3 regions of the Brevibacterium siliguriense genome follow, and region 3 is predicted to be linked to each of the others. Evidence: riboswitches for the same ligand, from Rfam matches in the RefSeq annotation. Region 3 holds a riboswitch; each other region holds the start of a gene.
What was found. A riboswitch is a leader RNA that binds a small molecule or an ion and turns the genes downstream of it on or off. The one in region 3 is predicted to bind thiamine pyrophosphate.

Region 1 (2,261 bases), 500 kb from region 3:
GTGGAATCCGAGCACCGTCCAGCGCGCCTGGTCTCCCTGTTCGGCGACGACCTCGTCGATGAACTCAGCATGGGCGTCCATATCCGAACTGTTCGAGTTGATGTTGAGGAACAGGACTCCGTCCTCGATGAACCAGTAGTCGCCGCCAGAGGTGATGACGCCACCGCCGCCGTGATCCTGGCTGACATTGGGTCGGTTGAAGTGCTGCTCGTATGCTTTCGACGACACATCGTGGTTGCCAATCGTCGTCGCCTGCGGGATCGTCCGGGTCTCATCCGGTGCCAGGTACTGGGCGTACTGCTCCTGGTTGCCTGCGGAGTTGACCTGGTCGCCCAGCGAGTAGAAGAAGCTCGGATTGTCGGCGATGGCCGCTGCCGAACTCAGGGTCCTGTCCCAACCGGCGGCATCGTCGGGGTCTCCGCCACCGGCGCCGACCTGCGGGTCGCCGAAGACGAGGAATTCTTCGTCTCCTCCGGCAGCTCCCGTGGTGAACTGCTGCACCTCGGTGAACCCGTCCTTCTCGCTGCCGACCTGGTAGGCGTATTCGGTGCCCGGCTTGAGGCCGGTCATGCTCGCATGGTTGAAGTGACGTTTGAGGTCGGTGGCGAGTCCGGAGTCAGTGGTCTCTGCTGTTGCCGCGTCGGCGGGGAGATTGCCGTCCTCGAGCACGCTCACCGGTGCCCATCGCACTTCTCCCCCGCCGGAGCTCTCACTCATCCACGAGAGATTGCGTGCCGTGGAGTCGGCACCGACCTGCAGGACGGCGTCGGTGATCGCCTCGCTTCCCGCTTCCGCCTCGGCGGGCAATTCCGACGAGCTCTGGCCCGGTTCCTGACTCCGACGCGGGCTCGGGTTCTGATTCGGGCTCTGGCTCGCGGTCGAACCAGGCTCTCCTGCGCCGAGAGCCGGCTCGGCACGAACGGGCACCGGGGCCGCCACCAGTGCGGCGAGCAGGGTGGCGGCGGACAGGGCGCCAAGGGGTCGTTTAAGTCGATGAGTGTTCACCCGCTCATTCCTACTGATCGGTAGTGTCCGGCCGTTCGAAGCCCGTCAACGAACGAGGGAACGGGAAGTGAATCCTCGATGACTGACTTGGGTCGCCGCTTCGCTCCCCTGTTGTACAGTGGTGGCTACGACAGGGGAGCGCCGTCAGGGGCGCTGAGAGTGCAGAAGAAGCTGCAGACCCTCGAACCTGATGCGGTTAGCACTGCCGAAGGAAGTCGAGACTCTTCACCCCTCCTTGAAATGAGGAGGCACAATGCCGAATACCACCGCACCGAACACCGCCACCACCCCCGCACGCTCCTTCACCGCGGCGCCGAAATCCAAGCAGTGGCGAGTCGTCGACTATGTCACCACCGCCGTCCTCGGAATCGCCGTCGGTCTCGTGTTCTGGGTGTTGGCGCTGAGCTGGAAGGTGCTCGAACTCGCCTTCCAAGCCTTCCCGCCCTCGATCGGCCTCATCGCCGGACTCTGGGTGCTGGCCGGACCGCTGGCCGGTGCGATCATCCGCAAACCCGGTGCTGCGCTGCTGTGCGAACTCATCGCCGCCATCGTCGAGGCCGTCCTCGGCTCCCACTTCGGAGCGACCGTTCTGCTCTCCGGACTGTTGCAGGGCCTCGGTGCCGAACTCGTCTTCGCCGCCTTCGGCTACAAGCGCTTCACCCTGTGGGTCACCGCGGCCTCGGGGATGCTGGCAGCGGCGTTCATGGCCGTGAGCGAGAACATCATGTACAACGCCGAATGGCAGTTCGGCTTCCAAGCGATCTACGCCGTCTGCGCGATCGTCTCCGGCCTCGTCATCTCCGGAATCGGCGCATGGTTCGCCTACCGGGCGATCGCGGCCACGGGAGCGCTGAGCTCCTTCGCCTCCGGCCGTCTGCGCTGATGGCGCTGCCGATCACGGCCGCCGGCTACTCGTGGACGCACACCGACCGTGACTTACCGGCCGTCGGACCGCTCGACCTGAAGATCGCCGCCGGTGAGAAGGTGCTGCTGCTCGGTGCCTCCGGGGCCGGCAAATCGACGTTCCTCCACGCCGTCGCCGGAGTCCTGCCCGAGGAATCCGGTGAGGCCACCGGTGAACTCCTCGTCGGCGATGGGGAACCGGATCCTCGCCGAGGCAGCACTGGGCTGGTCCTCCAAGATCCCGATTCTCAGGTGATCTTCTCCCGAATCGGTGATGATGTGGCGTTCGGGATGGAGAACCTCGGACTCCCGGCCGAGGTCATCGAGGCCCGGATTCCCGAGTCCCTGCGGGC
Region 2 (2,261 bases), 820 kb from region 3:
GTTTCGATGTGCCGCACACCGCGGCCGCGTTCGGCCCGCAGGCGCTCGTCGAGGCCGCTGCCGGCTTCGCTCCCCCGTTCATCACGAAGCACAATCAGGGAGGGAAGGGACTCGGCGTCCGTCGCTTCGACTCCCATGCGGAGCTCGAGGCCGTCGCCGCCGAGTTCGCACCCGGTGGAGCGAATGCGCCGATCGACGGCATCACCCTCATCCAGGAGTACGTGCAGCCGGCCCAGTCGTTCATCACCCGCGCAGAGTTCATCGGCGGCCGTTTCCACTATGCGGTGCTCGTCGACGTCTCCGGTGGGTCCTTCGAGCTGTGCCCGGCCGATGCCTGCACGATCCCGGGGGCTGAGGCGGATTCCATCGCCGAGGCGGCTCCACCGTTCGCCCGCCGCAACGACGTCACTGCCGACACCCCGCTGATCTCTCGCCTCGAGACACTGCTGGCCGACCTCGGCATCGAGATCGCCGGCATCGAGTTCATCGAGACTCGCGATGGCCGGCAGGTCGTCTACGACATCAACACGAACACGAACTACAACCCGTCTGTCGAGTCCGCCGAACAGACGGCGGGTCGTCAGTCTGCCGCCGACCGTATCGCGGAGTACGTGGCGGACACCCTCGCCGAGGTGGCCGAGCCGTCCGTCTCCCCCGCCGGGTCGACAGCGTGGTGAAGCCCCGGACCCGAGTTCTGATCGAACTGCTGGCAGAGCTGAGTACCGTCCGACCGGGAGGTCGTGCCTTGGTGGCATTGGACGGAGTAGACGGAGCCGGGAAGACGACGATCGCCCGGGAACTCGTCGACCTCGCCGAGGAGAACGCGGGGAATTCTTGGACGGCTCCTGCTCGTCCCGTCGCGTCGGTCGGCATCGACGGCTTCCATCATCCGCGGGCCGTTCGTCATGCCGACGGAACCGGGCCGGAGACGTTCTACCGGAGCTCCTACGACTACAACGCATTCCTCGAGTCGGTAGTCGGACCCTTCCGCCGAGGCGAGGCGATCATTCCCTCGTCATGGGACGTCGATGCGGACCTGCCGGTTGAGTCGCAGCCTCGGATCTTGCCGAGCGACTGTGTTCTCCTGGTCGAGGGGATCTTCCTCCACCGACCAGAACTCGTCGATCTCTGGGATGCGAGCGTGTGGATCGAAGTCCCATTCGAGGTCTCGGTCCCGCGCGGAAACGAGCGGTTTCCCGGACGCTTCGATGCCGATCCGGAGGATCGGTCGAACCGCCGATATGTCGGCGGTCAGCGTCTCTACTTCGCCGAGGCGTCTCCGTGTGAGAAAGCCACGTGGGTGCTCGACAATCGCGACCTGGAGCGGCCAGCCCTGGTCCACCGGATCTGATCCGACCGCTCTGACTACTTTCTCTATCGCCGGTGATAGTGTCGAAAGGCTACAGGGGAGCGCCGCAAGAGGCGGCGCTGAGAGTGCGTGTGCAGACCCTTTGAACCTGATCCGGTGAGCACCGGCGGAGGGAGTGGAAGACACTTGAGCACCATCGACAATTCCTCGATCATCGTTGACAGCGGCGGAGCGGTGGCCGAACTGCTCCGTTCGACGGAGCGGCGATGGGTGAGGGCCGTCAACCACCGGTTCGTCCGAGAGCTTTTCGCCGGCACCGTCCACGACACGGTGATGCGCGACTATCTCATCCAGGACTACCAGTTCTTCGAGTCGTTCCTGTCCATGCTCGGCGCCTGCGTGGCCTATGCCGATGAGCTCGACGCAAAGCTTCGATTCGCCCGCCAACTGGGCATGCTCGTCGCCGACGAGGACACGTATTTCGTCGACTCCTTCGCCGAGCTGGGCGTCGATCCCGCCGATTACCTCCGACCTGAACTCGCCGCACCGACAGTGGGCTTCCGCGATCTCATGGACGACTCCGTCGCCTCGGCGTCGTATCCACAGCTGCTCATCGTCCTCGTTGTCGCCGAGTGGCTCTACCTCGATTGGGCCGAATCCCGGGAGGAAGTACCGCAGCGAGCGGTTCACCGAGCATGGATCGACCTCCACCGCGGCGATGCCTTTCGCGGCTGGGTGCAGTTCCTCGTCGACGAGCTCGAGCGGGTGTTCCCAAGAGACGGCGATCAGGGCTCAGATGCCGAGGCTCTCGCCCGCAGCTGGAAGCATGCCGTCGATCTCGAATGTGCCTTCTTCGACCACGTGTACGACAGCTGAGCCGCCCCCCAGCCGCCCGGAGCCGCACTCCGCAGCCGCACAGCCCACTGACCTAGACTGGCTCCATGAGCACAGG
Region 3 (2,261 bases):
GCTCGGTTCCCGAGGCCACCAGCGCGTCTTCGAGGATGCTCAGGGAGCTTGCCCCACCCGTGCCCATCACGAGGCGAGACGACATCTCCACATCATCGATCATCCAGCTCATGTCAGCCTCCCTGCACTGCGGTGACGATATCGACGATGTGACCGTCGGCAAGTGTGAAATCGGACCAGGCTCCGCGGCGGATGACTTCACCGTCGACGGCCAGGGCTAGCCCTAAACGTCCGCCGTCGGCCGGAGTCCCATCGGGGCTCAGTTCCCGTCCGGTGACCTCGGCGATGAGGTCGAGCGCCGAGGAGGCACTCAAGAGCTCATGGTGTTCGCCGTTGAGAACGATGGTCGGTGAGTGTACGTGGTCGGTCATGAAATTCTCCTCATCGAGTGGGCAGCGGTGCGGTTTGAGTGGGTATTGGTGTGTTCTGTGGTAAAGCGGTGCGGGGACACGGACTCGAGCGCCCCGTCAGGGGGCCAGTCGGAGACGGCGCCCAAGGTGAGTTCGGCGCCGAGCCTGCCGCCGAATGGGGCCAAGAGGATGCCATGCCGGAAATACCCGGTGCTCACGACACAGCCGGAATCGACGCGCCCGATCATCGGCAAGTCGTCGGGAGAGCCGGGGCGGGCTCGAGTGGTGATGTCGGAGATCTCCGCGTCGAGGATGCCCGGTACCACCCGTTGCCCGTCAGCAAGCAGCCGGTGGATAGCCCCGGCAGGGGTACCGGACAGCCCGTCTTCCCGAGAACTGGCACCAAGCACGATCTCGCCATCGGGGCGAGGTACAAGGTAGACGGAGCGGCCGTTGACCAGCCCGCGGATAGTACGGGTCAGCAGCGGAGTCGTCTCAGCGGTGGCACGCAGACGCAGCACATCGCCCCAGACCTCCCGGATCGGCAGCTGCGGTGCACCGACGATTTCGTTATTGGCGGTGCCGGCGCAGAGGATAACCTGATCGGCGTCCAACCGACGACCATCGCTCAGTTCGACGCCCATGGTTCTATCACCGTCCCTGAGCAGCCCGACCACCCGTTGATGGATGAGGAGGGCCCCTGAGCCTGCGGTCAGGACAGAGAGCAGAGCCGCGCAGACCCGACGCGGATCGATCGAATGATCACCGGGAATATGCACAGCCCCTGCCACAGCAGGCGACAGCGCAGGCTCGACCCGGCGGGCAGCGCTGCCGGCGACGAGCTCGGTGGCGAAACCTGACCGCGACTGAGCCTCGCGCAGTTCTCGCAGTGCCTGCAGGTCGGCCCGGTCACCAGCGCACACCAGAGTCTCGGTATCCGTGGAACCGAGATCGACCGCGGCGGCGCTCGCCACCTCGGCGGCGAACTCCGGGTACATCTCTGCCGAGGCTCTCATCAGCGGGTACAGGGGAGTCTGCCCCCACACCACCTCGGCGGCGGGAGCGATCATCCCGGCAGCGGCATGGCTGGCCCCCAGCGCGGGGGCAGGATCGATGATGGTGACGTCGGCACCGACGCGGCGCAGATACCAGGCCGTGGACAGGCCGATGATCCCTGCGCCGACGACAATGACTCTCACAGCTTCTCCCTCCGGCGGCATGATCCGCATCAGGTCTGACGGTCGGCTCCTACGCCCTCTCAGCCTCGTTGGGAGGCTCCCGCGAACTCCTCTACTCTATGACCATGACCACTCAGACGCCACCGCGCAACACCGAACGGCAGACGAAGAGAGCCTGGAGAGAGGCCCGATTGGCCGAAGCCTCGCTCTACCTGTGCACGGATGCCAGGACCGCTCAAGGCGATCTGCCTGAGTTCCTCGATGCCGCCTACCGAGGGGGAGTCGACATCATCCAGCTGCGCGACAAGACCCTCGAGGCCCGGGCGGAGATCGGGGCCCTCGAAGCGCTCAAGGACATCGCAGCCCGGCACGGCAAGCTCTTCTCCGTCAACGACCGCGCCGACGTCGCACTCCTCACCGACGCCGATGTCTTCCACGTCGGTCAGGGAGATCTCACCAGCGGACAGGCCAGGGCTGTGCTCGGTCCCGACGTCATCCTCGGCCGCTCCACTCATTCCCTCGAGCAGGCGCTCGCCGCCGAGGCGGACCTGGAAACCGACTATTTCTGCGTCGGGCCGGTCTGGGAGACCCCGACGAAACCCGGTCGGACTGCCGTGGGGACAGCGCTGCTGACCGCCGCTTCCGCCGAGACGACCAAACCGTGGTTCGCCATCGGCGGGATCGCAGCGGGGGAGAGGCTGGATGCGGTCCGGCAGGCGGGCGCGAACCGTGC

Region 1: another riboswitch for thiamine pyrophosphate. It lies ahead of BLU88_RS15575 (ECF transporter S component); the one in region 3 lies ahead of thiO (glycine oxidase ThiO).
Region 2: another riboswitch for thiamine pyrophosphate. It lies ahead of BLU88_RS17015 (TenA family protein); the one in region 3 lies ahead of thiO (glycine oxidase ThiO).

The regions. Positions count from the first base shown of each region.
Region 1 covers NZ_LT629766.1:3,463,334-3,465,594, forward strand. The annotation lists gene BLU88_RS15570 (FN3 domain-containing metallophosphoesterase family protein) at 1-1,005, opposite strand, end outside; TPP riboswitch at 1,128-1,236, shown strand; gene BLU88_RS15575 (ECF transporter S component) at 1,259-1,888, shown strand; gene BLU88_RS15580 (ABC transporter ATP-binding protein) at 1,888-2,261, shown strand, end outside.
Region 2 covers NZ_LT629766.1:3,782,737-3,784,997, forward strand. The annotation lists gene BLU88_RS17005 (ATP-grasp domain-containing protein) at 1-677, shown strand, start outside; gene BLU88_RS17010 (nucleoside/nucleotide kinase family protein) at 749-1,351, shown strand; TPP riboswitch at 1,395-1,501, shown strand; gene BLU88_RS17015 (TenA family protein) at 1,496-2,185, shown strand; gene BLU88_RS17020 (phytoene desaturase family protein) at 2,251-2,261, shown strand, end outside.
Region 3 covers NZ_LT629766.1:2,964,292-2,966,552, reverse strand. The annotation lists gene BLU88_RS13255 (thiazole synthase) at 1-112, opposite strand, end outside; gene thiS (sulfur carrier protein ThiS) at 114-371, opposite strand; gene thiO (glycine oxidase ThiO) at 368-1,549, opposite strand; TPP riboswitch at 1,539-1,642, opposite strand; gene thiE (thiamine phosphate synthase) at 1,654-2,261, shown strand, end outside.